3 regions of the Aliamphritea hakodatensis genome follow, and region 2 is predicted to be linked to each of the others. Evidence: riboswitches for the same ligand, from Rfam matches in the RefSeq annotation. Region 2 holds a riboswitch; each other region holds the start of a gene.

Region 1 (10,199 bases), 2.5 Mb from region 2:
TGACAGAGCACACTGCTGCACCGGCAGAACCGCCTGCGGAGCAACCTCAGAAGACCAAACCCGAAGCCGTGGCTGAGGCCGCCCCTGCTCCGGTGGAAAAGAACACAGCCGAACCGCTGCCAGTGAAAAAACCGGCGGCGGTTGCTGCGGCAAAACCCCCGGTAAAATCGGCTGATCCGGTTGTTCAGGCGGAGGAGACGGTTAAGCCAGCGCCGCAGTCTACAGAGCCGCCTGTGGAGCAGCTTGTGGAACGGCCTGTAACGCCGCTTGCAGAAGCATTATCAGCAGCAGAAACCGGATCATCGCAGGCGGAGCAGGAGTTTGCTACGGAAGATGCTCAGCAGGCCGGTGTCGCGGCTCAGCCGGCAGCGGGGGATTTTCTGCAAGCCCGGATTCTGTCGGATCAGAAACCGAAATATCCCCGCCGGGCCATTGCCCGTGATCAGCAGGGGCAGGTGAAGTTACGTTTGTTTCTGAACGCCCGGGGTGAGGTTGAGCGCTATGAAGTCATCGCAAGCAGTGGCTTTAAACTGCTGGACAGGGCGGTACAGCAATTTGTTCAGCAGGAACGTTTTGTCCCTGCGATGCGTAACGGTCTGGCGGTGGCTTCCACACAAACTTTCTCGTTTACGTTTCGTTTGCAGTAGGTCTTACAGCAGGTCTTACAGCAGGTCTTACAGCAGGTCTTACAGTAGATCTTTGCTGGTTGATGCCAGTGCGGTGACCCGTATCCCGTAGGGGGAATTTTCAATCTGACTGCGAATGCCGAAATGCGTCAGCATATTTGCTTCAGTAATGACCGTATCCGGTGCACCGTCAGCCACGATGCTGCCGCCGGAGAGCAGCAACAACCGGTGGCAGAAGCGGGATGCCATATCCATATCATGGATGGCTGCAATCGCCAGATGCCCTTCTTCGGTCAGCTCCCGTACCAGACTCAGCACATCCAGCTGATGGCATACATCCAGGCTGGCGGTGGGCTCATCCAGCAACAGTACCGGCGCTTCCTGTGCCAGTGCCCGGGCGATAAATACCCGCTGCCGTTCGCCGCCGGACAGCTGATCTGCCCGGCGGTTACGCATGGCGGTCAGGCCGGTCTTGTCCAGCGCATCATTAATGCGTTGCAGGTCCTGATCCGATTCCGGCTGAAAGGCCCCCAGGTGGGGGGTACGGCCCATGGCGACAATCTCTTCTACCGAAAATCCGTACCCGGTGGATACATCCTGAGGCACCAGTGAAATATGCCGGGCAATGTCCCGGCGGGGATATTCAGATAAGGGCTTATCATTCAGGCGCACTTCGCCGGAAGCGGCCGGCAGCAGCCCCATCAGCAGTTTCAGCAGGGTGGATTTGCCGGCACCGTTTGGGCCGATCAGACCGATGAACTGCCCCGGGCTGAATTGCAGGCTGATGTCCTGCAGAATCTGACGTTGCTGATAGGCAAAGCTGAGCTGGCTGCAGCTCAGGGTCAGGGCGGTTTTCACAGGGTTATTCTCCATGGTTCACAGTTGCCCCCGGGTCCGTTGCCTTAACAGCAGGAAAACAAAGAAAGGTGCCCCCAGCGTGGCGGTTACCACCCCCAGCGGAATGGCTTTTTCAGGCAGGCTGACCCGTAGCAGCAGGTCAGCCGCCACCAGACAGATGGCCCCGCCCAGCGCACTGGCAGGTAACAGGTAACGGTGTCTTGGTCCCAGAATAAGGCGCAGAATATGGGGGACAACCAGACCGATAAAACCAATGCCGCCACATACTGCAATGGATACCCCGACCAGCATGGCGGTGATGATCAGCAGATGCTGGCGGGTTCGGGGGACATCGATACCGACAGAGGCGGCGTGTACTTCTCCCATCAGCAGGGCATCCAGATCGCGGCTGAAGCACAACACCAGCGCGCAGCCCAGCAGGGCAAAGGGCACGATCAGCCGGACATGGTCCCAGGTACGGCCTTCCAGCCCACCCATGCTCCAGTAAACAATCATTTTGCCGGTATCCCAGTCGTTCAGGGACAGGGCCAGAATCAGGGAGGCCGCCGCGACGTTCAGTGCGCCGATAGCGACCCCGGCCAGTAACAGTGTGCCCATGGCCGTGTGTCCCCGCTGGGTAGCAATGCGGTAAACAATCCACAGGGTGATGCCGGCGCCGCAGAAGGCAAAGGCCGGCAAAATCCACACCGACAGGCTGGTCAGGCCCAGATAGATGGCAATCACGGCGCCCAGAGAGGCACCGGAAGACACCCCGAGAATGGAAGGTGACGCCAGCGGGTTGCGGAACATGCCCTGCATCACCGCTCCGCAAACCGCCAGCGATGCGCCGGCGCAGGCACCGATAATCACCCGGGGCAGGCGCACATCCAGTAAAATGCTTGCCATCCAGGGGCGGATATCCGCACCGGTATCCATGCCCAGGCTGTGGAGCAGGATGCTGATTATTTCAGCGACCGGGATCTGCGCCGGCCCCTGCAACAGTTCTCCCAGCATGGCCAGTATCAGTAATACCGGCATGATGATAAAGATCAGGCGGGGTGTCATTGTTTGATCTCCGGATGTAGCAGCCGGGCAACCGGTTCGATCGCCCGCCAGCTGTATTGGGATGTGGATAAGAGCCAGGCGCCTTTCAGGCTGTGTACCTGCCGGTGGCGGACGGCGGGAACATTTTTCCAGGCCGGACGCTGCATCAGCTGCATGGCCGTGCTGTCCTGATTATCCGGTGCGCCGGTGCCCATCAGAATAATGTCCGGTGCCAGGCTGATCGCCAGTTCTTCGCTGATGGTCTGTGAGCCCTGAATGCCGGTTTCACTGATGACATTAAAACCCCCTGCCAGCCGGATAATTTCATCAATGGTGGTCCCCGGGCCGGTGGTGGTGCCGTCGAGATTGAAATACAGCACTCTGGGTTGCGATACATCGCGATAGGTGCTTTTTATGCGCTTCAGTAGCTGCTGCAGCGCTGCCAGCTGTTGCTCTGCTTTCGGGCGGCTGCCGGTGGCGGCGGCTACCAGACGGATATTGGCCGCCAGATCGTCGAAGGAGCTGAAGTCCGTTAGCCGTACCACCGGAATGCCTGCGCCCAGTAGCTGGCGGACGGTTTCTGCCTGGGTGTAGCTGGCAATAAATACCAGATCCGGCTCCAGACTGAGAATTTCTTCAATGTTGCCCTGCAGGCGTTTTACCGCCGGGGGATAGTGGCCGGTGACGTTTGAAAGCGAGGGGTAATCCGCCAGACCTGTGATGCCCACCACCCGGTCCGGGGGCAGGAGCCGGGCGAGAATTTCGTCGGTGCCAATGGTCATAGAAACAATCCGCCGGGGCGGCTGTTCAAGGGTGTAGCGGGCACCGATGGCATCGGTCAGGGTTTTGGGGAAGGAATCCCCTTCGATCTGTGTGGCGGTCAGGGCCGTGTTACTGAACAGGCCGGCACGAATATCCAGCCGGCTCAGTAGCAGGGCGCCAAGCAGCACAGCAACAATTGCTATCAGTGATCTGTTTTTTGTCACAGTGCTGCCCTGTCAGCGCTGAGGGCTTAAAGCTCGCCGCTCAGTTTAATGCCTACCATGAAATTAATGCCCGGCGTACCGTAGCCGTAAATTTCTTCATAATCTTCATCAAACAGGTTATTCACCTTAGTGAAGATTTCAATATTATCGGAGTAGGCATGGGTAACTGCAAGATTCGCGACTGTGTAGCTGTCCAGCTCAACCGGATCATTGGTGCTGGAGAAACGGGTGTCATTCTGACGGCCGGTGAACTGTAACCCGCCACTGAGCCGGGTTTTACCGTTTGACAGCAACTGGCTGGCATTCAGGCTGGCGGTGTGTTCAGGATGCCGGATCAGCTGTTTGCCGCTGGCGTCTTCAGCCTGGCTGTAGGTGTAGCTGGCGCTCAGGCGCAGATCATCGGTGGGGTTCAGGGTGGCTGTCAGTTCCAGACCCTTAATGCTCGAATCATCTTCCTGATTGATGACGGTGTTACCGCTGTTTTTAATCTGGTTCCGGATATCATTATGGAACAGGGTGGCGTCTGCATAGCCATCCAGATCGGTAAAGTGATATTCCAGACCCATATCTGTGCTGGTGGTTTCTTCCGGGTCGAGATCAGGGTTGCTGACGAAATTGGAGGCAAAGCCAAACATTTCAAACAGGGTTGGGTTTTTAATGCCGGTGCCCCGGCTGGTGTGCAGACGCCAGTCATCATTCAGCCAGGCAGCAAAGCTGACCCGGTAGGTATTGGCGTTGGCAAACCGGTCATTCCAGTCGCGACGGCCTGCCAGGGTAAAGTAATAGGTTTCATCCAGATTCAGACCGTACTCCGCCACCAGACTGTTGGTATCAATGCCTTCATGCACATTGGTTGAGCTGCTTTTGTAGTCGAAATCTTCTTCTTCACGCTCGGCCACTAAGGTCAGGCGGTGTTCCGCAGCATCGCTGTGGATAAAGTAATTGCTCTGATAGTCCAGCTTACGCTTGCGGCCCAGCGCGTTGGAGTTAAAGGCAAAGTTCTTTTCCCGGCTCTTGGTGAAGGCATAGCCGATTTCCTGTTGCCAGTTACCGTCAGCTGAATCCAGCTTGGCGGAAATACGGCCTGAATTCTGAACCCGCTTCGCGGCGCTGTCGTCATCGACAATAAAACCGGAAGGGTATTCTGACTTATCGGTTTCCTGGAAAGCGTCCACATGGCGTAACACCAGATTCAGCTCAAGGTTCTCTGTGGCCTGCATGCCGCCTTTAAAGTTAAGGGTGCTGTTGGAGTAGCCGTCTTTTTCGTTATGACCCCTGTCGCTGTTCGCGGCGGAGATACCTGAACTGTCCAGCAGTGATCCGCTCAGGGCAACATTGTATACCTCATCGCCGCCGTTCAGGTTGAAGCTTTGCTGGTTGGTATCGTAGCTGCCGGTGGCAACGGTGACACTGCCATTCAGCGGCCCTTTGCCCTGTTTGGTGATGATGTTTACCACACCGGCGGCAGCATCGCTGCCCCAGATCGCGCTTTGTGCGCCGCGCAGTACTTCAATCCGTTCAATGTCCAGATTGAGCAGGTCAGCAAAGTTAAATTCAGACACGGAGCTGTTGTCGTTCACTTCAACACCGTCGATCAGTACCAGCGTCTGGTTTGGCTCTAAACCACGGATGCGCAGTGAGGTTCTGCCGCCGATACCGCCGGTCTGGCTGACGGTCAGCCCCGGTACTTCACGCAGGGCTTCTTCGACCAGGGTAATCTGATTGTTTTCCAGATGTTCTGAGTCGATGATGCTGACAGCGGAACCGGTTTCTTCCCGGCTGGCTTCAACCTTGGACGCAGTGATGATGATTTCCTGCGCCTGGGCAGAAACAGTGGCGCCGGCCAGCAGGCAGGCTAATAAGGAGTGTCGTAATTGCATAAAGCACCTGTGTTGTCGTGTAACTGGTGTCCGCGCAGGCGAACCGACGTGACAACACAGGGTGGCGGCACGTTCAGTAACAATAGATTTATGTATTGTCACCGTTACGTTTTCCGCCCAACACAGCGCCCCGCAATGTTAGTAGGTGACGATCGGAATGGCAGGTCTCCTGGCTTGCAGGTCTGCGTTTATGTTCAGCCTTCCCGGATTTTCCAGTGGCCTGAGTCGAACAAACAGAATTCGCTGCATACAGTTACGGGGGTAGCTAGGGGTGAGGTGTCTGTGGTGACAGATGCCTTTTCCTATTCCCATTTTAATCCGTCGGAAAGTGCCGCGGCTGCCGTCTGTGGTGGCCGGAGTGCTTTCCTGAAGAACCATTCTCGCGGGCATATTACAAACTTGTCATCTGAATGCAATGATATGAAACAAATGTGTCGAAAAATAGGTAATGTCTTGTCTGATAACGACGTTTCGCAGAATAAATGTGCCTTCCTGCAGAGGTGCTTCTGACCCTTGCTGGCGGCATTACTTTCATCGTTCCGCGAAGCCGATTATCATCACCCCCTTGCCGCCGGATGGTCTGGCGGACAGAGAATGTAAATAAGTGACGGTAATCTCATGTCGACCAATATTTTTGTTTATGGTGTGCTGCAATATGATGAGCTGTTGCAGCAGCTGACCGGTAATACGTTTCAGAAGGTGTCTGCAGAATTACTGAACCATCAGCGCCTGACTCTGCATATGGAAGGCTGGTCGGATCTGGGAGTGGCGGTGCCGTCACCGGGTAATCAGATACAGGGTTCTGTCCTGTTGGAAGTCGATGATGCGTCGCTGGCGATTCTGGATGATTTTGAAGAAGCCGACGTGGGACTGTATATGCGTAAGCTGGCGATTATCCGTCTGGAAAACGGGCAGGAAGCGCAGGTATCTGTGTATGCCGGTACACCTAAGTCCCGCGAGTTTTTGCAGGGCGAATGGGACGAAGAGAAATTCATCAGCCAGCATTATGCCAGCTATAAAGAAGAGATCATTCCTGCGTTCCTGGAAGAGCGGGCGTTACGTGAAGCGGCGAAGCAAGATGCTGAATAACCGGACTAACTGATACAAAAATGCCGGCTGATGCCGGCATTTTTATGTGTCAGATATCGTAATCTATGATCACCGGAGCGTGAGCCGAGAATGCCGTATCGCGGAAGATACGGGCAGACTTAACCGTTTTGCGCAGGTTTGCCGTGGTGATCTGATAATCCAGACGGGCACCTTCATTAAGCTCCCGGGCACGGTTGTATTCCGGCCACCAGGTATACTGGTGATCGGCGTGATTGACCTGCCGGAAGGCATCCACATAGCCCATCTCATCAAAGATATCTGCCATCCATTCCCGTTCGTGGGGCAGGAAGCCGGATACACTCTGGTTAACGTACCAGTTGCTCAGATCAACAGGCTTGTGAGCAATGTGCAGCGGGCCGCAGAAAATAAATTCACGGCGTTTGCGCAGGGTCTTGGTCAGGTGCCCCGCCAGCAGATCCATATACTCTTCTTTTTCCGCCTGAGCTTCATCATTTTTCAGGCCGGATGGCATGCTCCATGAGGCCACGCTGACTTTATCAAAGTCTGCCTGAATGAAACGGCCATGGAAGTCGCACTGTTCAAATCCCAGGCCGGTCATAATAGCTTTGGGAATTTCACGGGTGTAAATAGCCACACCGCTGAAGCCGTCTTCGAAGGCGTCAAAGAAATAGGCTTCGTAACCTTCCGGGTGGAAACGGTCCGCATCCAGCTGATACTCTTTTGCGCGCAGATCCTGCAGACACACAACGTCTGCGTCCTGCTGGACCATCCAGTCGAAAAAACCATTATCGGCAGCCTGTTCAATACCTTGGGTATTGAAGGTGATAACGCGCATAGAACAAAAATCCTGAAAAAAGTATCAAATGTATGAAAGATTACTATCGAGCCCGCATTGTATAAGGGATGCGGCGAAAATTGAATTGATTTCATCCCGGCTTTGGTGAATTTTCAGATTCAGTCTGGTGAATAAAATTGCTCTGACCTAAGTCAGCAGGCATTTTAAACTGCCGTTTAAGGCTCGGGTGGTGGGATTATGCGCGGAATTCCGTGGAGAGACAGACGTTAATCCTGTATGATGCGCGCAATTTTTAACCAGTCACCGGGAAAGCCAGCATGCAGGATTATCAGAGAGAATTTATTGAATTTGCCATCGATAAAGAAGTGTTACGTTTTGGTGAGTTTACTCTTAAGTCGGGCCGTACCAGCCCGTACTTTTTTAATGCTGGCCTGTTTAACAGCGGTGAAGCACTGGCGCGCCTGGGTCGCTGTTATGCGGCAGCCATCCAGCAATCCGGTATTGAGTACGATGTACTGCTAGGCCCTGCATATAAAGGTATCCCACTGGCAGCAACAACCTGCGTAGCGCTGGCGACGGATTTCGGTCAGGACGTGCCTTACGTATTCAACCGTAAAGAAGCCAAGAGTCACGGTGAAGGCGGCAATCTGGTGGGTGCACCGCTGGAAGGCCGGGTGCTGATCATTGATGATGTTATTACTGCAGGTACCGCTATCCGCGAAGTAATGACCATTATTGAGCAGGCCGGCGCAACACCTGCCGGTACGGTGATTGCCCTGAACCGTCAGGAAAAGGGTAAAGGTGAGCTGTCTGCAATCCAGGAAGTTGAGCGTGACTACAATATGCCGGTTGCTGCAATTGTATCGCTGGAAAATGTTCTGACGTATCTGGAAGAGCAGGGTAATAAAGCTCAGCAGGTAGAGGCGATTCGCGCCTACCGTGAAGCCTACGGTATCTGAGTACTGACTTAGGTTCAGGTTAAAAAAAAACACCGCCATGGCGGTGTTTTTTTATGTTCGGCGAAACCGCCGGCTCAGTCATTACCACTGCATGACAGTTGTCAGCGCGATAGGCACCGGCATCGTAATCCAGGCCAGTGCGGCCAGGTTGATGATGAACCAGATTGGTCCTGAGCTGTCACGGAAGTTTTCGTCATGATCGGCCATGATCTCACCCTTTAATTGGCAATTTTTAAGGACAACGGCGGTGTGTATAAACGGCATAAAGCCGTGGCAATACTGGATTGCACTGTGGACACCCTGTTGCATGCATAGAACAGTGACTGCATGAAGCCATGCGGTGTACTTTTGCAGACAATTCGTACCGGTGTTAAGGCCGGATTCGCAGGGTCTTAAGTATCTTGTCATGACTTCAGTCGCAGGGGATTCTACCAGTTAGCGAAGAGTGGCGGTAGTTAGCGGCTGGAGGAATTACACTTGTGTGTGATACTTTCCTTGCAGCACATGTTTTTTTGAGCGTTTTCAGTCAGGTACTTCTTATGCGTATGCATTTCGCCGTTAAAGTCATTCTTGCCGTTATCCTGTTGATAAGTCTGTTACTGCATTCTGCCGTGTATATCGGCCGGGATCTGGCGGCTGACTGGCTGCTCGATCAGGGGGCGGAATATGCCGGCATTGAACGCCTGAGAATTGGCTGGCTGAGTGGTGAAGTCCGTCTGGAAGGGGTTGATATCCGCACCCCCGGACAACGGGACCTTAAACTGGAATCCCTTTACCTGAAGGTTGATCTGGCCGCACTAACGGAGCAGCGGGTGTGGATTCGCCAGCTGAAAATAGACGGGCTGTACGGCGACATTACCGAACACCGTGAAGGTGAACATAAAGGCGCGCTGCAGATCGGGCCGGTGCTGATTCCGGCCGCAGCAGAAGAGCCTGTACCAGAAGAAGACACTGGCAGCTCGGAATGGCAGGTCGGCATCAGCCGGCTGAGCATCAGCCAGCTGGACTGGAAGACCGATTTACCGGCGCAACAGCACCATCTGGTGCTTGCAGAAGCTGGGCTGGAAGGCCTGTATTTCTGGGACTCCCGTCATGCCAGTGCGCTGAATCTTGCCGGAAGCCTGAACGGTTCTGATTTTTCGGTCGGCGGTGATGTTGTTGCCCTGGCTGAGGATAAGTTTGCCAATCTTAAACTGACCCTTGCGCCGCTGGCACTGCAGGCATTTACCTCTGAGGCAGTGCCGGGGCTGAAAGGCAGTTTAAGTACTGATCTGACGGTGCACCTTAAGCTCAGCGGTGATGATATTAACCTGCAACAAACAGGCTTACTGAAGCTGGAAGGTTTCAGTTGGCAGAGTGACGGTGTGGATGTGCAGCAACAGGCCGTAAGCTGGCAGGGACAGATTGATGCCGCGGTGGCTGGTGGCGGGCTTAAAGATGCCCGGCTGGACGGTGCTATAAAGGGTTCACAGACCCAGCTTAAACTGGGAGATGTTCAGCAAGCTGATCTGCAGGCGCTCAGCTGGAAAGGAAAGATCGATGCCACCATGGAGTCGTTACAACACAATGGTGCGTTACAGCTGGATAAGCTGCGCTGGCAGGATACCGGGCTGGACGTACAGCAACAGCAACTCAGCTGGAATGGCGGTCTGACAGTTAAATTACCGGAGCAACAGTTGCAGCGGCTGCAGCTGGACGGAAAAATCGCGGGTTCCGGCACACAGGTGGAACAGGGCAGTGCATTGCAACTGGCGTTACAGGCGCTGAACTGGCAGGGCAGTGTCGCCCTTGATAACAGCGTGAAGGCGGCAGACGGCGGGGCCGAAGCCGCTGCCCGGCAGGATGTATCGGTAACCGGTGAAAGCCTGCAGCTTGACGGTCTGAAGGTGCATAACCGTAAGCTATCCTCTGATCTGCTGACGCTGGCAAAAGTATCGTTACAGAAACTGACGTTTGCGCAGCAAAGTGGCAGTGGGGATGACGGTATGCGGGTGCAGCTG
Region 2 (10,199 bases):
GATTGCCGCATTGAAATTAATATCACCACTGAATACCCCGGCTTAAGCACCGCCAGCGACAGCGAAGTGATCGCCTTTGTGAAAAATCTTGCGCAGCCGATGGCCAAAAAACATATCAACTTTGGCACCGAGGGCGGCCTGTTCAGCAAGGTGCTGGGCATTCCGACCGTTGTCTGCGGCCCTGGCAGCATGGATCAGGGACACAAGCCCGATGAGTTTATCCATATTGATCAAATCAACCAGTGCGATGCCTTCATGGCCCGCTTAATTACCCAGCTAAGCGGATAATCGCCAGCCAGGTTACAGCACCACGCGCACACCTTAAATCGCGAAGGAGGTCTTACCCGTTTTAACGTCCGGTCTTATACTTGAATAGGGCCAACCTGATATCAAAAATATAATAAACCAGGAGTAAAAAATGTCTGACAATTCTACCTACGCCTCTGGCGGCGCTGAGGCTTCCTCGGGAAGCAGCAGCAAGGGATTCAGCAGAGTACTCGGTTTAGGCTCACTGTTAGCCGTTGCCGTTGGTCTGGTGGTATCTCAGGGTGTTATGGTTCTGATGCTGCAGGGTGCCGGCATCGCTGGTCTGGGATTCATTATCCCGCTGGCTATCGGCTACATTCTGGCCCTGACCTACGTCTATTCATTCTCTGAACTGTCACTGATGATTCCCCGTGCGGGCAGTCTCAGTAGTTACACTGAGGTGGCGATTGGCCATTTCCCCGCCATTCTGGCGGTATTCTCCGGCTATGTCGTCGTGGCAATGTTTGCCCTGTCGGCTGAGCTGTTACTGGTCGACTTCATTATCGACAAGATTTATCCGGGAGCCTTCCCGCAGTACACCGTAGGCTTTGGCTTACTGGCTATCTTCACCGCACTGAACCTGATGGGCATTGATGTGTTCGCCAAGCTGCAGTCAGTACTGGCGTTTGTAATGGTTGTTGTATTGCTGGTGCTTGGCCTGACAGCAGTATCAGGTGCAGCTAATCCGCAGCCTGCAGGTCTTGATCTGACCTCTACCTGGAACCCGCTGGGTGCAGAAGTAATTACTCTGGTTGCACTGGCAATCTGGGGTTATGTCGGCGCGGAGTTTGTTTGCCCGCTGGTAGAAGAATCCAAAAATCCTGAGCGCAATATTCCCCGCGCGATGATCATCGGTGTTACCGTTATTTTCGGTACGATCGCTATCTACTGCCTGGGTGCCCTGCTGTATATCCCTGCAGATGATCTGGCGGCGTCGCCGTTACCGCATTACGATTACTTCAAAGCCGTATTCGGTGATGTAGGCTTAACCTTCCTGGCGGTTGCTGCTGTTACTGCAACCTGTTCAACGGTTAACACTTCACTGGCTGCGATTCCCCGCATGCTTTACGGTATGGCACAAAACGGCCAGGCATTCCCACAGTTCAAAAAGCTGACCAAAAACACAAAAACTCCGTGGGTTGCGGTGGTATTTGTTGCCGCGGTTACCGGCCTGCCAATGCTGGTTATGGGTGATAACCCGGATGCCATCGGCCTGCTGCTGATCTCCGCAGCAATCGCCTGGTTGCTGGCGTATATCATCACGCACATTAACGTGATCGCCCTGCGTAAGCGTTACCCGGATATGGCGCGTCCGTACAAGACACCTTTCTATCCGTTACCTCAGATCATCGGTATTGCCGGTATGATCTATGCGGTGATCTACGCATCACCGGCACCGGAACTGAGCAATCAGATCTTCGGCGCAGCAGGTGTGGTACTGGGTATCGTATCCGTGATCGGTGTGTTCTGGGTGAAAGTGGTAATGAAGAAGAATCTCTTCGAACCTGAGCCAATCGAAAAAGCACTGGACGCTGAATAACAGCTTTTGGAATCACAAGGCAGCTTCGGCTGCCTTTTTTATTTTGTCAGTTTGACTTCGGCCCCTTTGCAGCCTGATCTGACGTCAACATTACTGCTGGCGCCTAAATGCCGTCAGATAATCACTGAACGCCTGTACCTGACGGGGCAGATAGCGCCGCTGCGGATATACAATCTGCAACCCCACCGTTGCGTCATCCTGCTCACTCAAACCGGCAGTATAGTCTTCCAGTACAGGTACCAGCCGGCCAGCATTCATATCGTTACAAACATCCCAGTATGACTTCAGCACAATGCCCATACTCTGCAGCGCCCACTGCCGGACGAGCGCACCGTCATTACCCGGCAGGCCGGCCTGATTTACCACCGCTTTGCGCAGAATCTCCCCTTGTCTCCCATGCAGGATAAAAGCACGCTGTTTGGCGGCTCAGCAGCCGGATGTACAGACTACCCGTTCTCACCGGCCTGAACGGAAAAACAGGCCCTCAGCTCCAATATTTTCAGGATGTGCCACGCATCCTGAAAATACTTCATAAAAGTTCAGTCAGGATTCAGTTTTTAGATGAAATTACCTATGGATTTTCGTAGTATCTGTCTAATAAGAAAGGGATTTCTGAATAAAACATGGATGAGGGACCAGTATCGTTGTTGTCATAAGGCTGCTTGAATGTTCAGAAGAACCTTCAGATTTTTTTTACCATGCGGTAAGCAACCGTTCATTTTCAGATACTGCATCCGACTGTTAACCGTCTTTATATTCGGCAGTACAGCGTCACTAAGCTATGCAGCAGAAGCCACTCAGCTTGATCTGATTACTGAAGAATTCCCTCCCCTGCAAATCGAACTGGACAGCCAGCCCAAGGGTTACGTGATTGATTTCATCAAAGCATTGGTTGAAGAAGCGGCGAAACAAGAGCCTATGGTGATCGGCAGTACTCACTTTCTCCCCTGGCGGCGTGCGATCAAAATGTCTCAGGACGGCCCCAACAAACTGTTTTTTTCTATATCCCGTAATACACAGCGGGAAAGCCAGTACCACTGGATCGGCCCGGTTTCACCCTATGAAGTGATCGTCTATAAACATATTGACGGCCCCGATCATATGCCAGCATCACTGGAAGCGCTGAAGAAATATCGGGTCGCTGTTCAGGGTGGCGGCAGCCTCGACACCTACTTTACAGAACAGGGCTTCACACCGGTGCGCGTTAATCACACCCGGCAAACCATTAAAATGCTCCGCGCCCTGCACATTGACTACGCCCCACAGGTCAACAGCTTCCCTTACCGGATTGATGAATTCGGCTTTAACGCGGATGACTTTGTACCGGTGTTACGCGTCGATGATCTGTCAAAACAGCTCTGGCTTGCTGCCAGCCCGGAAACCTCCCCACAAGTTGTCCAGGCATTACAGGCAGCCTACATAAAACTGTCGGAAGTAAATCTGCTGGACGATCTGATCAGCCAGTACGGCTTCAACAGCCCGGTTATGCTCAACTACCGGTTACGCAAAAGGCTGGTGAACAAGATATAGCGCTAGCGCCGAGCTAACAGATAGCAGAAATAACTGCCTCCCACTGCCCCGGTAATAATCCCGATGGGCAGTTCCTGCGGGGCCAGTAACATGCGGGCAACAATGTCCATACCCAGCATGAAAGCCGCACCGGCCAGCGCGCATAACGGCAGCAGAGTACGGTTATCGCCCCCGACAAACGCCCGCATAATATGCGGCACCACCAGGCCGACAAAACCGATCGTGCCGGTCAGCGAAACGATCAGGCTGGTCACCAGGGTGGCCAGCAATAATACAACCACCCGTGCCCGGTTAACCGATACACCCAATGCTGCTGCACTCTCCTGCCCCATCATCAGGGCATTCAGGTTACGGGCCTGCCAGATCAGAAAGGCCACACCCAACACAATGATCAGTGCAGGAATGGGCAGAAGATCCCAACGCGCCCGGCCCAGGCCACCCAGCATCCAGAACACCACTGACTGCGCCGCCCGCTGATCGCCCAGAAAAATAAGCCCGTTGGTGCCGGCCATCAGCAAAAATGAAATGGCGACACCGGCCAGCACCAGACGATCTGGCCGCTGGTTTTCCGGCCGCTTGATAAGCATGAGTAACAGCAGAAAAGATAACAGTCCGCCGGCAAAACTGAACACCGGCATGCTATACGCACCGATGACCAACCCCACATGAGAAATAACCAGCACGGCTCCCAGCGATGCACCGGAGGACACGCCCAGCAAGAAAGGATCAGTCAGAGGATTACGGGTCGCCGCCTGCAAAGCCGCACCGGCCACAGCCAGACCGGCACCGGCCAGCATCGCCAGAATCACCCGCGGAGCCCGCAGTTCAGTGATAATGACCGACTGAGATTTACGCCAGTCCGGCTCGATGAAAGTACCCAGCATATCAGGACCTAAGCCCTGCAATAGAATGGCCAGCGCCTGATCCGGACGAATCTGGCTGACACCGATCATGATGCCCGCCAGTGAAAGTGCCAGGATAACCAACAGCAGAGCGCCGCCGATCAGTCCCGGCCTGAAGGTCTTACTCAAGGCTTACCGTCCGCTCAGGTACATCTTTTCAGCCAGTTTTTCCACGGCCTGAATGTTCAGCGGGCCCGGTGTAATTTCACCGTATTCCAGTGGCAGGAAGCGATCATTCTTCACTGCATCCAGTGTAGAAAGGACCGGATGGTTCTTGATGAATTCCCAGGAGCCTTTCCAGCCACCTTGTTGATAATCCACCAGAATAAAGAAGTCAGGCTCAGCGTCCATTACCGCTTCAATACCCACCTTGCCCCAGCTGGTATCAATGTTATCCATCACGTTTTCACCGCCCGCAGCGCGGATAAGCGCCGTAGGCATACCGAAACGGCCGGAGGTGAAAATCTTGTCTTCGCCGGAATCATACAGGAAAACTTTAACCGGCTTTTTGCCTTCAGTCTTATCAGCAACCGCTGCCAGACGGGACTTCCAGCCATCAACCAGTGCGTCAGCTTTTTCCTTCACACCGAATACGGCACCCAGGCGTACAACGTCGTCATACAGTAAATCCATTGAGGCATCCGGTCCGGACTTGGTCAGGTGCACACAAGACTCCGTCAACTCCAGTACCGGTACACCCAGATCACCCAGGCTTTGCGGCGTCAGTTCACCGTCGGTACGCATGCCGTAATTCCAGCCTGCAAAGAACAGATCCGGATCGGCACTGATCACATTCTCAGTGGTGGGATTTTTTGGCGCCAGCTCCGGAATGTCACCCCGGTCTTTATCAAATTCAGGGCTGGTTTTGTACCAGCCGGTAATGCCGGTCAGACCGGCTATATGCTTCTGAATACCCAGTGCAAATGCCATCTGGCTCATGTTCTGATCATGAATCACCGCCCGCTGAGGGGCCGCATCAAAGGTAACGGTACGGCCACAGCTATCAACAGTAACAGGAAACTCAGATGCCTGGCTAAGCGGCGCCAGACTGGCGAACAGCATCGCTGAGCTGAAGATGAGGGTGCGCATGTGCTTGGTCCTTTTGCTTTTTTGTACAGGAAAAAAAGGGGAGCGAGGTGGCATAAAACGACCACTGCTCCCAAGGGTTAGAGTAGGTATTGGCACGCACGGCAAAAACGTTTTCGAATAACTCAGGGGTCAGCACATCAGCAGGTGTCCCCTCGCCTACCAGACGTCCCTGCTGCATCACCAGAACACGGTCGCAGTAGCGGGCCGCCAGTGGGAAATCATGCAGAGACACCAGGCTGCTGACTGGCAGTTTACGCAGTAACTGCATCAGGCTGAGCTGATGTTCAATGTCCAGATGGTTACAGGGCTCATCCAGCACCAGCAACTCTGGCTGCTGTACCAGGGCCCGGCAGATCATCACGCGTTTGCGCTCCCCACCTGAAAGCTCACTGATATCACGGTCCAGATAGCGTCGCAGATGAAACTGCCTGATCGCCTCATCAATCACCTTTTCCGCGTCCGGATCATTGCCGGTAAACCAGTGCTGATGCGGCGTACGGCCGGTGGCAATCACTGAACGGACGCTGAGCTGAAAGTCAGCAGGCATTTCCTGCGTAACCGCAGCCACCTGCAAAGCCCGTTGCCGGTCAGTCAGGGTACTGATGTCCCGGCCATTGATGTGAACTGATCCGCTGAACTGGCGCAGAGCACCAAACAGGCAGCGCAGCAGTGTGGTTTTACCGGCACCGTTCGGCCCCAGTACGCCCACCACTTCGCCCGGGCGCATACTGAAACTGACGTCATCCAGCAGCAAACGCTGGTTATCGCCAGATACAGTCAGCCCTGAAACCTGCAGCAAATCAGCCACGGCCATCGGTTACCGGAAGCCCCGGCAGAACAGAGAGTGTTTTCGAAATGTCTTTGCCATGTGTCGCCTAAGTTCACACACGGACAAGCACGCCCAGGAAAAAAAGCTTCAGAAAGCTTTTATGCCCAGAACCGCCCACCGCGATTTTATAAGGGTGATACGCAGGCTGGTTTCCGGGCTTAACAGTTGGCATATGCCGGTCATCAACCCTTCCCAAGCATACTGCTCAGTGGTTTGCTGATGACCAAACTGTAGTTACCGTTGCGGGGGCAGCGCCGGAATCTCACCGGCTTCCCAATTATCAGCCGTCCATAAAAATGGCCGGCTGCACCTGTCGCATACAGAATTAGTTGGCAGCATAGTATTTTGGAAAATCCTGAAACACAACCCTTGCTGCCAGAATATTTTTCAACGCCAGCATACAGCCCCGTCGACCCGATCCCCGCCACACACCCTGAAAGCCCGGCGCTGCGCGCTGCCACTCATGCTTTAGGCGTACACGTCTGGATACCAATAAGTTTCATTTGTGTTTGTATAGCCAACTCTCTATGATCGCCCAATACAGTCGGGGAACCAGAATTCTGGTTGAGATGGCAACTGCTAAACCCGTAGAACCTGATCCAGTGAATTGGCGTAGGAAATCTGTAAACATCGCTTACAGCATTACATTTCCTGCCGGTTCACTCCGTTATCTCTACTCAGATGCAGGAAAGCACCATGTCACAGCCCCACACTCCTATCGTTCTCAGCGTAGCCGGATCCGACAGCGGTGGTGGCGCTGGCATACAGGCAGACATCAAAGCCATTTCTGCCACCGGCAGCTACGCCTGCACAGTCATCACCGCCCTGACCGCCCAGAATACCCGCGGCGTCAGTGGTGTTATGCCAGTAACGGGCGCGTTCATTGAGCAACAGTTCGAATCCGTTTTCAGTGATATCGCGGTAGATGCCGTCAAGATCGGCATGCTGGGCGATGCTGACACCATCCGGACGGTGGCTGCAGCCATCCGCAAATATCAGCCAAAATACGTCGTGCTTGACCCGGTGATGGTTGCCACCAGTGGCGACGTTCTGCTGGCCAAAGATGCCACCGACACCCTGATCAGCGAACTCATCCCACTGGCCGATGTGATCACCCCGAACCTGCCGGAAGCTCAGGCATTACTGGCAGCACGCCCGGAACTGAATACCGCCAGCGCGGAAGATACCGCGGCACATTGCGAACAACTGCTCGGCTATGGCTGCAAGTCGGTCCTGATCAAGGGCGGCCATCAGGCAGCCGATACCAGCACCGATTTCTGGCTCGGCGCTCAAGGCCTGCGCACTTACAGCAGCCCGCGTATCGATACCCAAAACACCCACGGCACTGGCTGCACGCTGTCCGCCAGCATAGCCTCGTTCCTGGCACAGGGCTACGCGATGGCCGACGCCATTCAGCAGGCCAAAGACTATATTCAGGCGGCCATTGAACATGCTGATGAACTGCGCATTGGTGAAGGTTCCGGCCCGGTGCATCACTTTTACCGTCAGGCCCGGTAATCCAGACCATGCACGCCACCGAAATCAATATCCGCCAGCTTAGCCTGCAATATCAGCATGCCCCTGAACCGGTATTCAGTGAACTGAACCTGCAACTGCCTGCCGGAGAATGGACCTGCCTGCTGGGCAGCAGCGGCTGCGGTAAAACCAGCCTGCTACGCCGGCTTGCCGGATTAATCGAACCCCAACATCACAGCAGCGGTGAAATTACCGATCAGCACGGCCAGCCCCTGGAAGGTCAGATCGCCTATATGGCCCAGCAGGATCTGCTCCTGCCCTGGCTGAAAGTGCGCGACAACGTCTGCCTGCAGGCTCGCCTGAGCAAAGGTAAACCCTCTGCTGATGACTATGCCCGCGCCGACCAACTGCTGGCCCAGCTGGGTCTGGCTGACAGCAGCCATCTGCTACCCGACGCATTATCCGGTGGCATGCGTCAGCGGGTAGCACTGGCCCGTACCTTAATGCAGGACACCCCCATCGTACTGATGGATGAACCCTTCAGCGCACTGGATGCTGTTACCCGCCACCGCTTACAGGCGCTGGCGTTTAAAGCGCTGGAAGGCCGCACCGTATTACTGATCACCCATGACCCGCAGGAAGCCCTGCGGCTGGGCCAGCATGTCTGGCTGTTTCAGCAGCGACGGTTAAAAGCCGCAGCCACACCGGACAGCCCGGTGCCCCGGCCTGTGGATGCAGAACTCGGCGACTACCAGCACCGTCTGTTAGCTGCCCTTCAGGCCGCGGATGAACAGTTCAGTGAGGAGAGCGCCAGTGAATAAGCCCGTCACCCCGGTTACAACCCGCCCCACCGCTCAGCAGGATGTACAGAACGGAACAGGCCGGCGGCAGATACTGTTTCGCCTGACCGTCACCAGCCTGGTTATATTGGGCGTGTGGCAGGCCATTGTAACGGTCTTCTCTATGCCACCCTTTATACTGCCACCACCGTTGCTGGTATTCGACAAGCTGATCAGTAATCCGGAACTGCTTTGGGATCACAGCCTGATCACGCTCACAGAAATTGTGCTGGGACTGTTACTCGGACTATTCATGGGCATCGGGTTAGCGCTGCAGATGCTGCTGTTTAATCCGGTACGTCGCTGGTTACTGCCGGTGCTGATTGCCAGCCAGGCCATCCCGGTATTTGCCCTCGCACCGATTCTGATGCTCTGGTTCGGATATGGTATGGCCTCCAAAGTAATAATGGCAGCGCTGATAATCTTTTTCCCGGTCACTACCACCTGCTTCGACGGTCTGCGCCATACGCCTACCGGCTACCTTGACCTGGCCACCACCATGCACGCCAACCGCTGGCGTCAGCTGTGGCATATCCGCCTGCCGGCAGCCCTGCCAACGCTGGCATCCGGTATTCGGGTAGCCGTCGTGGTTGCCCCCATTGGCGCCGTCGTTGGCGAATGGGTCGGTTCTGCTGGCGGCCTGGGTTACCTGATGCTGCAGGCTAACGCCCGGATGCAGATTGCCGACATGTTCGCGGCCCTGTTTATCCTCGCCCTGTTCTCTATCCTGCTGTACTACAGCACTGACCAGTTACTTAAAAAAGCCATTCCCTGGTACCGGGAAAAGTCAAACAACACCTGAAAAATGAAACAACGGAAACTGTCATGAAAAAAATACTCGCTTTTGCTCTGATCATGTTCAGCCAGCAGGCACTGGCTGAAAAAGTCACCCTGATGCTGGACTGGTTTGTAAACCCGGACCACGGCCCGATTATCGTTGCCAAGCAACAGGGCCTGTTTAAAGCCCAGGGTCTGGACATTGAAATTACCGAACCTGCTGATCCAAGCACCCCGCCTAAGCTGGTTGCGGCCGGCAAATTTGATCTGGCGGTTACCTATCAGCCGCAGCTGATCCGTGATGTGGTTGAAGACCTGCCCCTGAGCCGGGTTTCAACCCTGATCGCCACCCCGCTGAATACCGTGATGGTTCTGAAAGATAAGGGCTACACTTCTCTGGCGGATCTGGAAGGTAAGAAAATCGGTTATGCCTTCGACGGCGGACTGGTCGATGCTACCATCGGCACCATGATGAAGAAAAACGGCGCCAGCATCGACAACGTGGAACTGATCAACGTAGGCTGGTCCCTGTCTGCGTCACTGGCAACCGGCAAGGTAGATGCCATCTACGGCGGCTACCGTAACTTTGAAATGCATCAGCTGAGCATGGAAGGTTTTGAAGGCAAGGCATTCTTCGTTGAAGAAGAAGGCATTCCGCCATACGACGAGCTGGTTGTGGTTGCTAACAGCAACAAAATCGATAAAGACATGCTGAAGAAGTTTAACCGGGCGCTGGAACTGGCAACACAGTTCACCGTTAATCACCCGGATGAAGCCTGGGAACTGTTTAAGTCTTACGGCGACGGTAACAAGCTGGATACCGAACTGAACCGTCTGGCCTGGAAAGACACCCTGATCCGTTTCGCCCTGCGCCCGCAGGCAGCTGATCTGGGCCGTTATGACAACTATGC
Region 3 (10,199 bases), 340 kb from region 2:
ACTGAAGTGAAGACGTTGCAGAAAGAAAGCGAAGAAATAGGTTCGGTGCTGGGGGTCATTAAATCAATTGCCGAGCAAACCAACCTGCTGGCGCTGAATGCATCTATTGAAGCTGCGCGCGCCGGTGAGCAGGGCCGGGGTTTTGCTGTGGTTGCTGATGAGGTGCGCTCGCTGGCCGAACGGACGCAGAGCTCTGCCAGTGAAATCGAAGGGATGATTTCCCAGTTACAGACCCGCACGAACCGTGCCACTGAACTGATGTCTGTGAGTCTCAGTCGCAGCCAGCAAAGTGCAGAGCATGCAGAGGCCAGCATTGATATGCTTGATACGATTACACAGGATGCCGAAACCATTGTGGATATGACCGCGCAGGTGGCAGCGGCGACTGAAGAGCAGGCGAATGTGGCCGGTGAGATCAACCAGAATGTCGATAAAATTCGCCTGATTATTGATGATGCCAGCGCCCAGACGCAACTGAATGTAACAGCCAGCGACGAGGTGGCTGCTCAGGCTCAGCAGCTGAAGCTGGCGGTGGGGCAGTTTGTTACCTGAGGGCGCCGTTTGGCCGACCTGTACAGCCGTCTTCCGGCGGCTGTTTTTTTCCCTTCTGAAGACCTTATTTTATTAAATTGCGACATTTAACCGGCGCTGATTGACAACCTTTGAGCGGTGCAGGTATTGTGCGGTTTCGTTACTGAGTTGCGTGGTAAAACACGTGGAATAAAGGGATGTAAATGCCTTTTTTCGGGAAGTTGGTGCGTTAACGCTGTTGTGCTGCTGTTGTAATTGCCAAATTATGCAGCCATCAGTTCAGACAATCCCAACACTGCCCCCGCAACGGTAAACCGATAAAACTGTTTCATAACGCCACTGCGAGCTGATGGTTCCCCCGGGAATCATATTATGTGGGAAGGCGAAACAGGGGACGAAAGTCCGTCGGTGAGTCCGGAGACCGGCTTGGTAGCTTGTTATAACTAGGTGTTGCGGAGGGCTTCACCGAGGTACAGTTTTTGTATCTTCCCACAAAAAACTGCACTGACTCCTCCCAACTCTGGCTGTATTTTTATTCAGACGGAGCAAATCAAACGTGTTCAATTTTAAGCAGTTATCTGCCGCTTTAGTTTTAGGTTCTTCCCTGGTTGCCGGCACAGCGCAGGCTCACTTTCAGCTGGTCTATACTCCTGAATCGCTGCGGGATAAAGGCGGTGAAGTCACTCTGAAAATGCCATTTACCCATCCGGCTGCCAGCGGTCACGTCATGAAAATGGGTGAACCGCAGGAATTCTTCATGGTTCGCAAGGGTAAGAAGACAGATTTGATGGACAAGCTGGAGTCGATTGAGTGGACCAGTGCAGTGGATACCGGCCCGGCATACGAAGCGACTGTTAAGCTTCGCGGTCTGGGTGACAATGTATTTGTCATGACGCCGGAACCTTATATGGAAGCGGAAGAAGATATCTACATTCAGCAGATTACCAAGAACATCATTAACGTTGGCAGCCTGCCAACGGACTGGAACGAAGAGCTGGGTCTGAAGGCCGAGATCGTGCCGCTGACTAAGCCATACGCGATTTATGAAGGCGGCACCTTTACCGGTGTGGTTAAAGGCGATGGCGAGCCGGTTCCGTTTGCTGAAATCGAAGTTGAATACATGAACTACGAGCCGGAAATGGACAATAACCGTTTCGCGGCTGAAGCGGAAATTACGCCGCCGGCAGACGCCTTTGTCACCATGACGATCTTTGCGGATGCCAACGGTACCTTTACCTTCGGTATTCCAAAAGCCGGTCACTGGGGCTTTGCTGCGCTGGGTGTAGGCCCGGATACTGAATACAAGGGTAAAGAGCTGTCTCAGGATGCGGTTATCTGGGTTCAGGCGCACGAATTTAACTAAACACTGCAACCGGCGGCCCTTCACAGGGACGCCGGTTTAACAGTTTCAGGAACAGCTATGCATATAGTAGATGGCGCGCTTTCCGAACCGGTTCTGGCCGGTGGTGCATTACTGGCGCTGGCCGGTGTCGCCTACGGTCTGAAGAAGATGGATTATGAGCACCTGCCACAAGTCGGTGTTTTGTCCGCTGCATTTTTTATCGCTTCTTACATTCACCTGCCAATCGGTTTTTCCAGTGTTCACCTTATCCTTAACGGCCTGATAGGTCTGGCATTAGGCTGGGCAGCATTTCCTGCGTTGCTGGTTGCGCTGATTTTACAGGCGGTTTTCTTTGGTTTCGGCGGTTTTCTGGTATTGGGGGTAAATACCTTCAATATAGCGCTGCCGGCGGTGATGGTGTATTTCCTTTGCAGGCATGGGATTGCCTCGTCTTCTCCCAGGGTTGCGGCTATCTGGGGAGCAATAGGCGGTGCCGGTGCGGTGGCTGTGACCACTGTGATGGTTGCCGGATCTCTGGCGTTATCCGGAGAAGCATTCTGGCTGGCGGCCAAGGCAACCCTGATCGCACACATTCCGGTAATGCTGGTGGAAGGTTTTGTCACCGCGGCTGCAGTGTTGCTGATCCGCAAGGTTAAGCCTGAGTTCCTGCATCTCGCGGAGGATTGGGATAATGCGTAAATTTTTTGTCTTGCTGGTGATGCTGTTTGCATTGCCGGCCAGTGCTCACAACGTAGTGGGCGGTGTTTATGCCATCGGCAGCACCATTGAAGGTGAAGCCGGTTTTTCAAACGGCGATATGGCGTCGGCCGGCACTAAAGTGACGGTCACTGATCCGGCGGGTAATGTACTGCTGGAAACTGAAACCGATGAAGAGGGTTTCTTTACCTTTGAAGCGGCCGCCCGGGTTGATCACCTGTTCCGGATGGAAATGGGCAGTGGCCACGTGCTGGAAATGATCCTGCCTGCTGATGAGTTACCCGCCTCTCTGGTCGGTGGTGCAGTGGCTTCGGCAAAGCCGGCGGCAAAAGCGTCAGGCGGTACGGCGGTACAGTATGATGACGCGGCCATGCAGGGCATGATCGAAAAAGCAGTTGCCAAGCAGGTTAAGCCGTTACGCAAAGAGCTGCGGGCCTTCCAGGAGAAAGCCGGTTTGCAGGATGTTCTTGGCGGTATTGGCTATATCTTTGGCCTGTGTGGCATTGGTATGTGGTGGCGTCAGCGTAAACAGGCTCAGGCTGCTAAAACAGCCTGATCTGAAACGGCAAGGAGACAGATTTGCCTCAGAATCTGGAACACAGTGGTACGTCCTGGAAAGGGCAGCAGCTTAAGCATCATCGCTCGGTGATCGATATTCTCGATCCCCGGGTGCGGGTCGCGGTCGCGATGCTGTTCGCTTTTGCCGTTGTACTGTCTCATAACTTTGCAGTGCTGATTTTTGGCCTGTTGCTGGCACTGTTAGTCGCAGGGCTGGCGAAGCTGAACTTTAAACGCACCCTGCGGCGGGTGATTGCCATGGATATGTTTATGATATTTCTGGTGATCATGCTGCCGTTTACCACGCCGGGGCGGGAAATGTTCAGCGTGTTCGGTTTTGCAGCCAGCATTGAAGGTTTACTGCATGCCTGCAAAATTGCGCTGAAGGCCAACGCGGTTGTACTGGCTCTGCTGGGGCTGGTAGGTACGATGGGGGCGACGACCCTCGGGCATGCGATGGCGCATCTTAAAGTGCCGGAAAAACTGGTGCATCTGCTGATGTTCACCGTGCGCTATCTGGATGTGATCGGCCAGGAATATAAGCGTATGCGCCGGGCGATGCAGGCCCGGGCGTTTGTGTTGCGCAGTAATATGCATACCTGGCGTTCTGTGGGCTATCTGGTGGGTATGCTGCTGGTGCACTCGCTGGAGCGTTCTGAACGTATCATGGCAGCCATGAAATGCCGGGGGTATCAGGGCAAACTGTATTTGATGGATAGCATGGAAGTCGTGCGCCATGACTATTACTTTATGGTGCTCAGTGGCGGCTGTTTAGCCATACTGGTTGGACTGAATTTTTATTAAGGCCGGTTTCAGGAACAGGCTGTACGTTAAAACGCGGGTTGAAATAGAGCTATGACAAACATGAATAAGACCGCATTACTTGAAGTCCGTGGTCTCAGTTACCGTTATCCCCGCCGGGGTGTTGTACTGGACGGGGTCGATTTCAGTTTGCATAGCGGTGAGCGGGTTGCCCTGACCGGGGCTAACGGTGCCGGTAAAACTACGCTGTTCCATTTGCTGATGGGGCTGAAAAAAGCCAAACAGGGTGACATTCTTGCCTTTGGTGAAGCCCGCCGTGAAGAGCCGGACTTCGTTGAGGTTCGCGGTAAAGTAGGGTTTCTGTTTCAGGACCCGGATGACCAGCTGTTTTGCCCGACCGTTATCGAAGATGTCGCGTTCGGCCCCCTGAATCTCGGTAAGAGCCGTGAGGAAGCGATGGACATTGCCAGTAAAACGCTGGAGTCGCTGGGGATGGCCGGTTTTGAAGAACGGGTGACCCATCAGTTATCCGGCGGTGAAAAACGCATGATTACGCTGGCTTCCGTTTTAGCGATGGAGCCTGAAGTGCTGTTGCTTGATGAACCAAGCAATGCGCTGGACACTAAAGCCCGGGAGCGCCTGCTGACAACCTTGCAGAACCTGCCCCAGGCGATGATTATTATTTCCCACGATGACAGTTTCCTGGAACAACTGGCAACTCGCTGGGTACGCCTGCAGGATGCCAGTCTGGTAGATTACCAGACCAGTCTGAGTGCGGTTTCAGCCTGACAGTGGAGGCACCTTTTAGATAAAGGTAAAACAGATCCCTTATGAGCAGCTTTTTCAGTCCGTTAGCCCATCCGGTATTTCGCTGGTTGTTTTTTGGTCAGGTAGTTTCCCTGCTGGGTACCGGACTGGCGACGGTCGCCCTGGCGTTGATGGTTTACGACCTCAGCCCTCTGCAGGCCGGTCTTGTGCTGGGGTCTGCACTGGCGGTTAAAATGGTGGCGTATTTGGGTGTGGCCCCTGTTGTTGGCGGTTACAGCCATGCATTTCCCCGCCGCAGCTGGCTGGCGGGTCTGAATCTTGGCCGCGCGGTGATCGTTATCCTGTTGCCGTTTGCCGCAGAAATATGGCAGATTTTTGTGCTGATCTTTCTGCTGAATGCGCTGGCGGCGGGGTATACACCTGTGTATCAGGCGTTGCTGCCGGATGTACTGACCGATGATGATGAATATACCCGGGCGCTGTCTCTGTCGCGTCTGGCGATGGAACTGGAGAGTTTACTCAGCCCTGCGCTGGCGGCAGGTTTGCTGCTGATCACCTCTTATGAATTACTGTTCCGGCTGAATGCAGTTGCCTTTGTGCTGGCTGCCGGGTGTATCTTCCTGGTGAAGGTGCCGGCAGCGGCGGCCAGCGACCGGACCGGCGGGGTCTGGCAGCATGTCAGCTTTGGCATTATCAGCTACCTGAAAACGCCACGTCTGCGCGGTGTGCTGGCACTGAATCTGGCACTTTCTGCCGCCGGTGCGATGATCATCGTAAACACCGTGGTATATGTACGGCACGTACTGGGTATGAGTGAATCTGCAGTGCCTACGCTGATGGCTGCGGCCGGTGTCGGCTCAATGATTACGGCATTTTTACTGCCGAAACTGCTGGATCACTTTTCAAACCGTTCAGTGATGCTGGCTGGCGGCGTATTATTCAGTGTGGCGTTGTTTGCCGGGCTGAGCGGGCCGGGATATGCGGGACTGTTTCCGATCTGGTTCCTGATCGGCGGAGCTACTTCAATGGTACTGATTCCCACCGGCCGGGTGGTACGTGATTCCTGCAATGCCGGAGACCGCAATGATTATTTTTCAGCAAATTTTGCGCTGACCCACGGTATGTGGCTGGTGGGATATTTGCTGGCGGGCAGTATCGGCAGTGCGTGGGGAATGCAGGCCAGCTTTGCTGCACTGGGTGTGGTTGCGCTGCTGGCGACGCTACTGGCGGCTAAACTGTGGCGGCATGATGATCAGGAAAATATCTGGCATGTGCATCCGGCGCAGGAACATTTACATCCCCATACCCATGATGAACACCATCAGCATGAACATGAAGGCTGGGAGGGCCCGGAGCCCCACGTGCATCCTCACTACCATGCCAAGCACCGGCACCGGCACCGGTTTGTGATTGATGAACACCACGCTCACTGGCCGAAGCAATAAACGCCTTAAACGGCAAACAGGAATAACACACAGACAATGAATGAACAGCAGTTTCCATTTGCAGCAGTCACCGGTCAGCAGAATCTGAAGCTGGCCCTGATGCTCGCCGCCGTTAATCCCGCCATTGGCGGGGTACTGGTCAGCGGACCGCGGGGGTGCGCGAAATCGACACTGGCCCGCGGGCTGGTGGGTATTCTGCCGCACCGGGAAACTGACGATGCCACGGCGCCGTTTGTAACGCTGCCGCTGGGTGCCAGTGAGGAAATGCTGCTGGGTTCGCTGGATCTGCAGCAGGTGCTGAGTGACAAACAGGTCAGCTTCCGGCCGGGCCTGCTGAGTAAGGCCCATCAGGGGGTGCTGTATGTGGATGAAGTGAACCTGCTGAATGATCATCTGGTGGATCAGTTACTGGATGTGGCTGCCAGCGGTGTTAACCGCATTGAGCGGGACGGTATCAGCCATCAGCACGCGGCCAGTTTTCTGTTACTGGGCACCATGAATCCGGATGAAGGGGCGCTGCGTCCTCAGCTGCAGGACCGTTTTGGTCTGGCGGTGAATCTGAGCAACCAGTATCCGGTTGCGGAGCGGGTGGAAATTGTCCGTCATCGCGAAGCCTTTGATGCGGACCCGGAAGGGTTCTGCCAGCAGTATAGTGAGACTCAGGCCGGTTTGCTGGCGCAGATAGTGACTGCGCGGCAAATACTGACAAAGGTAACCTGCAGTGATGAACTGCGGATTGCCATTGCTGAGGCCTGTAATGCCGCCGGCGTTGACGGCTTACGCGGCGATATTGTCTGGTTCCGTGCGGCCGTTGCCCATGCAGCATTGCAGGGGCGTGATGCAGTGACCCGTGAAGATATTGATGCAGTAGCCGAGCTGGTACTGGCCCACCGCCGTAAAGACGATGCCGGTCAGAACAGCAACCCGCCGTCCCCGGAACAGAATTCAGATCAGCAGCCACCAAACCCGCCACGGAATAACGGTTTTAAGCGTCCGGATGACAGCCAGCGGCAATCATCAGAGCCGTCATCCCAACAGGACCGGCAGGATCAGTCTGGCAAGGATCAGCAGGGGGACTGGGGCAGTATGGCACCGCAGGCTTATGCGGCTGATCAGACTGTTGACGTGGCTTTGCCGGCTCAGCTGGAACAGGCAGTGCCACTGAAAGGTAAGGCGCTGGCAGCACCTGCGGCCAGCCGTCAGGGGAATGCAGCTGCACACAGCGGTGCAGCCCGCGGCAATACACAGACAAACCGTCCGGACTGGTTTGCCACCCTGGGTAAAAGCCTTGGGGAATGGCCGCCGCAGCTGGTGTTTAAGCGTCAGCCGGAAGGTCGCAGCCAACTGCATTGTTTATTACTGGATACTTCAGCATCTACCCTGGCAGAGGGCGTATTTGCCCGGGCAAAAGGGGCCATGGTGGAGATTGCCCGGCGGGCATATCTGGAACGTCAGCAGCTGGCGATTTTCGGCTTTGGCAATAACCGGGTCGAAAACCTGTTGCCGCAAATCAGGGCACCAAAAGAACTGCAGCGCTGGCTGGACAATCTGAGTGCCGGTGGCGGTACGCCGATGCGTCAGGTTTTCAGCCATGTAGCCGGTTATCTGCAACAGACACAGCGGCAGTTTCCGGCACTGGAAATCCATACTTATGTGTTAACTGATGGCCGCAGTCAGGCACAGTTAAACGATATCAGCCTGCCGGGAAAAACTTTCTGGCTGGATACCGAACAGGCAAGTGTAAAGCGGGGCCGGGGTGAGGCTTTGGCACAGCAGTTACACGCAGAATACATTGCCCTGTAATGACAGGGCTAAACAAGAGGGCAGCACCATGACAGATCAGGAAAAACCAAAGCTAACCCATGAAGAACGAATGGCCCGTAAAAAGGCGGTGGTTGATCAGAAAATTGCCAAGGCGACTGAAGAACGCGGCGTGCTGATTTTGCTCAAAGGCAATGGTAAAGGTAAAAGCAGCTCAGCATTCGGCACGATGGCCCGTTCCGTGGGGCACGGTCAGCGTGCGGCGGTTATTCAGTTTATTAAAGGCCGCACTGAAACCGGTGAATTCAAACTGTTCAAAGATCATCCTCAGATTGACTGGCATGTCATGGGGCACGGCTTCACCTGGGAAACGCAGGATAAAAGCCAGGACATCGCAGCAGCAGAAAAAGCCTGGGAACTGGCGGAAAAACTGCTCCAGAATGATTACTACGACATTCTGATCTTCGACGAAATGAGCTACATGTTCAAATACAAGTATCTGGAGCTTGAGCCGGTTGTTAAGGCGCTGCAGAACCGTCCTGAGAAGCAGAACGTGATGATCACCGGCCGGGTAATGCCTGAAGGTCTGGAAGACATTGCTGACACCATCAGCAGTATTCGCGATGAGCGTCACGCTTTCCGTCTGGGTGTAAAAGCTCAGGAAGGCATCGAGTTCTAGGAGATATCGTCAATATGACTACTCAGAGTGTCAGCTGCCCGGCTATTTTCCTGTCGGCACCCAGTTCCGGTGAAGGTAAAACTACCATCACCGCTGCGATTGCGCGTAACTTCCGTAATCAGGGCAAGGTGGTACGGGTTTTCAAAACCGGCCCGGATTATCTGGACCCGCAGATTCTGGCGCAGGCATCCGGTGAAGATGTTGAACAGCTGGATATGTGGATGGCAGGCGAAGAATACTGCCAGCAGAAACTGTTTGAAGCGGCTCAGGTGGCCGATCTGATCATTGTGGAAGGTGCCATGGGCATGTTCGACGGAGATCCGTCCAGTGCGGATCTGGCGGCCCGGTTTAACATTCCGATTGCGATTGTGATGAGTGTGAAGGGCATGGCTCAGACGGCTGCCGCGGTTGCCGGGGGACTGGCGAATTTCCGTGATGACGTGAAGGTTGCCGGTCTGATTGCCAACCACTGCGGTACTGAACGCCATGCTGAACTGATCCGTGATGCATTACCGGAAAATCTGCCGTTACTGGCAACTCTGCCGCGCTCTGAAGAAGTCGCTCTGCCGGAACGTCATTTAGGTCTGGTACAGGCCTCTGAAGTGTCCGAAGAACTGGAACAGCGCTTCACCGCCGGTGCGGAATGGGTGGATGGCCAACTGATTACGGAACTGCCTGCACCGGTGACTTTCTACAGCGCTGAAACGCCTGAAGTTCCTGTGTTGCTGGAAGGCAAGATCATTGCGGTGGCAAAAGATGAAGCCTTCAGCTTTATCTACGATGCCAATATCCGTCTGCTGGAGCAGATGGGCGCCCGTTGCGTGTTTTTCTCACCGCTGCATGACTCTGAACTGCCTGAAGCGGATGCCATGTGGCTGCCGGGCGGGTATCCGGAGCTGCACTGTCAGGCGCTGTCAGCCAATGTGGATATGCACAATCAGATCCGTGGTTTCTTCGATGCCGGTAAATCTATTCTGGCGGAATGCGGTGGCTTCCTGTACAGCCTGAAGGACCTGGTGGATCTGGAAGGAGCATCACACCCGATGCTGGGCATTTTGCAGGGGACCGGGGCAATGCGCGGTAAACGCGGTTGTCAGGGCATGCAGACTGCCGTATTGCCGGAAGGTGAAGTGCGGGCCCATGCCCACCACCGTTCCCGCAGTGAGAGCACCCCTGAACCTGTCGGACATGGCCGCCGTCAGCGTCACCCGGCACCGGGTGAAGCGATTTATCAGTCCCGCGGTTTAACCGCCAGTTACCTGCACCTGTTCTTTGCATCCAACCCTGAGGCAGTCGCCCGGGTGTTTGGCGCAGAGTGCTGAGCAGGCTGACCCAGTAGCGAGCAGAGAAGTATGTGGCCGGAAACCAGTGAAACGCCCCAGCCTTTACGCAGTGGCCTGACAACAGGCTCCTGCGCGACGGCCTGCAGTGTTGCCGCGGCACAGGCATTGCTGGCCGGCCGGCAGCCGCAATCTGTTGAGGTTACGCTGCCGAAGGGTAAGGTTGTCAACATGACCATTGAGGGCTATCAGCCACTGGATGATAAGCCGGCCGGTAAGGGCATGCGCACCGCAACCGTGAAGGATGCCGGTGATGACCCTGATGCCACCCACGGTGCGACTGTTTATGTGGAGCT

Evidence for each region. Region 2 has a riboswitch for cobalamin ahead of PCI15_RS13340 (ABC transporter ATP-binding protein). Riboswitches for the same ligand answer to the same signal wherever they lie in the genome.
Region 1: it holds a riboswitch for cobalamin, as region 2 does, so the genes downstream of both, PCI15_RS00855 (TonB-dependent receptor plug domain-containing protein) here and PCI15_RS13340 (ABC transporter ATP-binding protein) in region 2, are expected to answer to the same signal.
Region 3: it holds a riboswitch for cobalamin, as region 2 does, so the genes downstream of both, PCI15_RS14955 (DUF4198 domain-containing protein) here and PCI15_RS13340 (ABC transporter ATP-binding protein) in region 2, are expected to answer to the same signal.

Annotation. Positions count from the first base shown of each region.
Region 1 is NZ_AP025281.1:190,472-200,670, forward strand. Features, by position in the region: gene PCI15_RS00835 (energy transducer TonB) at 1-647, shown strand, start outside; gene PCI15_RS00840 (ABC transporter ATP-binding protein) at 687-1,499, opposite strand; gene PCI15_RS00845 (FecCD family ABC transporter permease) at 1,503-2,528, opposite strand; gene PCI15_RS00850 (ABC transporter substrate-binding protein) at 2,525-3,493, opposite strand; gene PCI15_RS00855 (TonB-dependent receptor plug domain-containing protein) at 3,520-5,373, opposite strand; cobalamin riboswitch at 5,516-5,724, opposite strand; gene PCI15_RS00860 (gamma-glutamylcyclotransferase family protein) at 5,992-6,462, shown strand; gene PCI15_RS00865 (exodeoxyribonuclease III) at 6,512-7,279, opposite strand; gene pyrE (orotate phosphoribosyltransferase) at 7,558-8,199, shown strand; gene PCI15_RS00875 (hypothetical protein) at 8,281-8,406, opposite strand; gene PCI15_RS00880 (DUF748 domain-containing protein) at 8,739-10,199, shown strand, end outside.
Region 2 is NZ_AP025281.1:2,882,874-2,893,072, forward strand. Features, by position in the region: gene argE (acetylornithine deacetylase) at 1-288, shown strand, start outside; gene PCI15_RS13315 (APC family permease) at 419-1,846, shown strand; gene PCI15_RS13320 (LysR substrate-binding domain-containing protein) at 1,937-2,212, opposite strand; gene PCI15_RS13325 (substrate-binding periplasmic protein) at 2,513-3,376, shown strand; gene PCI15_RS13330 (FecCD family ABC transporter permease) at 3,379-4,407, opposite strand; gene PCI15_RS13335 (ABC transporter substrate-binding protein) at 4,411-5,367, opposite strand; gene PCI15_RS13340 (ABC transporter ATP-binding protein) at 5,312-6,181, opposite strand; cobalamin riboswitch at 6,323-6,525, opposite strand; TPP riboswitch at 6,732-6,833, shown strand; gene thiD (bifunctional hydroxymethylpyrimidine kinase/phosphomethylpyrimidine kinase) at 6,893-7,714, shown strand; gene PCI15_RS13350 (ABC transporter ATP-binding protein) at 7,723-8,493, shown strand; gene PCI15_RS13355 (ABC transporter permease) at 8,564-9,313, shown strand; gene PCI15_RS13360 (ABC transporter substrate-binding protein) at 9,337-10,199, shown strand, end outside.
Region 3 is NZ_AP025281.1:3,222,502-3,232,700, reverse strand. Features, by position in the region: gene PCI15_RS14960 (methyl-accepting chemotaxis protein) at 1-552, shown strand, start outside; cobalamin riboswitch at 680-975, shown strand; gene PCI15_RS14955 (DUF4198 domain-containing protein) at 1,088-1,894, shown strand; gene cbiM (cobalt transporter CbiM) at 1,952-2,572, shown strand; gene PCI15_RS14945 (NikL family nickel/cobalt ECF transporter subunit) at 2,565-3,146, shown strand; gene cbiQ (cobalt ECF transporter T component CbiQ) at 3,170-3,952, shown strand; gene PCI15_RS14935 (energy-coupling factor ABC transporter ATP-binding protein) at 4,013-4,699, shown strand; gene PCI15_RS14930 (MFS transporter) at 4,741-6,123, shown strand; gene PCI15_RS14925 (ATP-binding protein) at 6,160-7,926, shown strand; gene cobO (cob(I)yrinic acid a,c-diamide adenosyltransferase) at 7,955-8,563, shown strand; gene PCI15_RS14915 (cobyrinic acid a,c-diamide synthase CobB) at 8,578-9,885, shown strand; gene PCI15_RS14910 (cobalt-precorrin-5B (C(1))-methyltransferase) at 9,916-10,199, shown strand, end outside.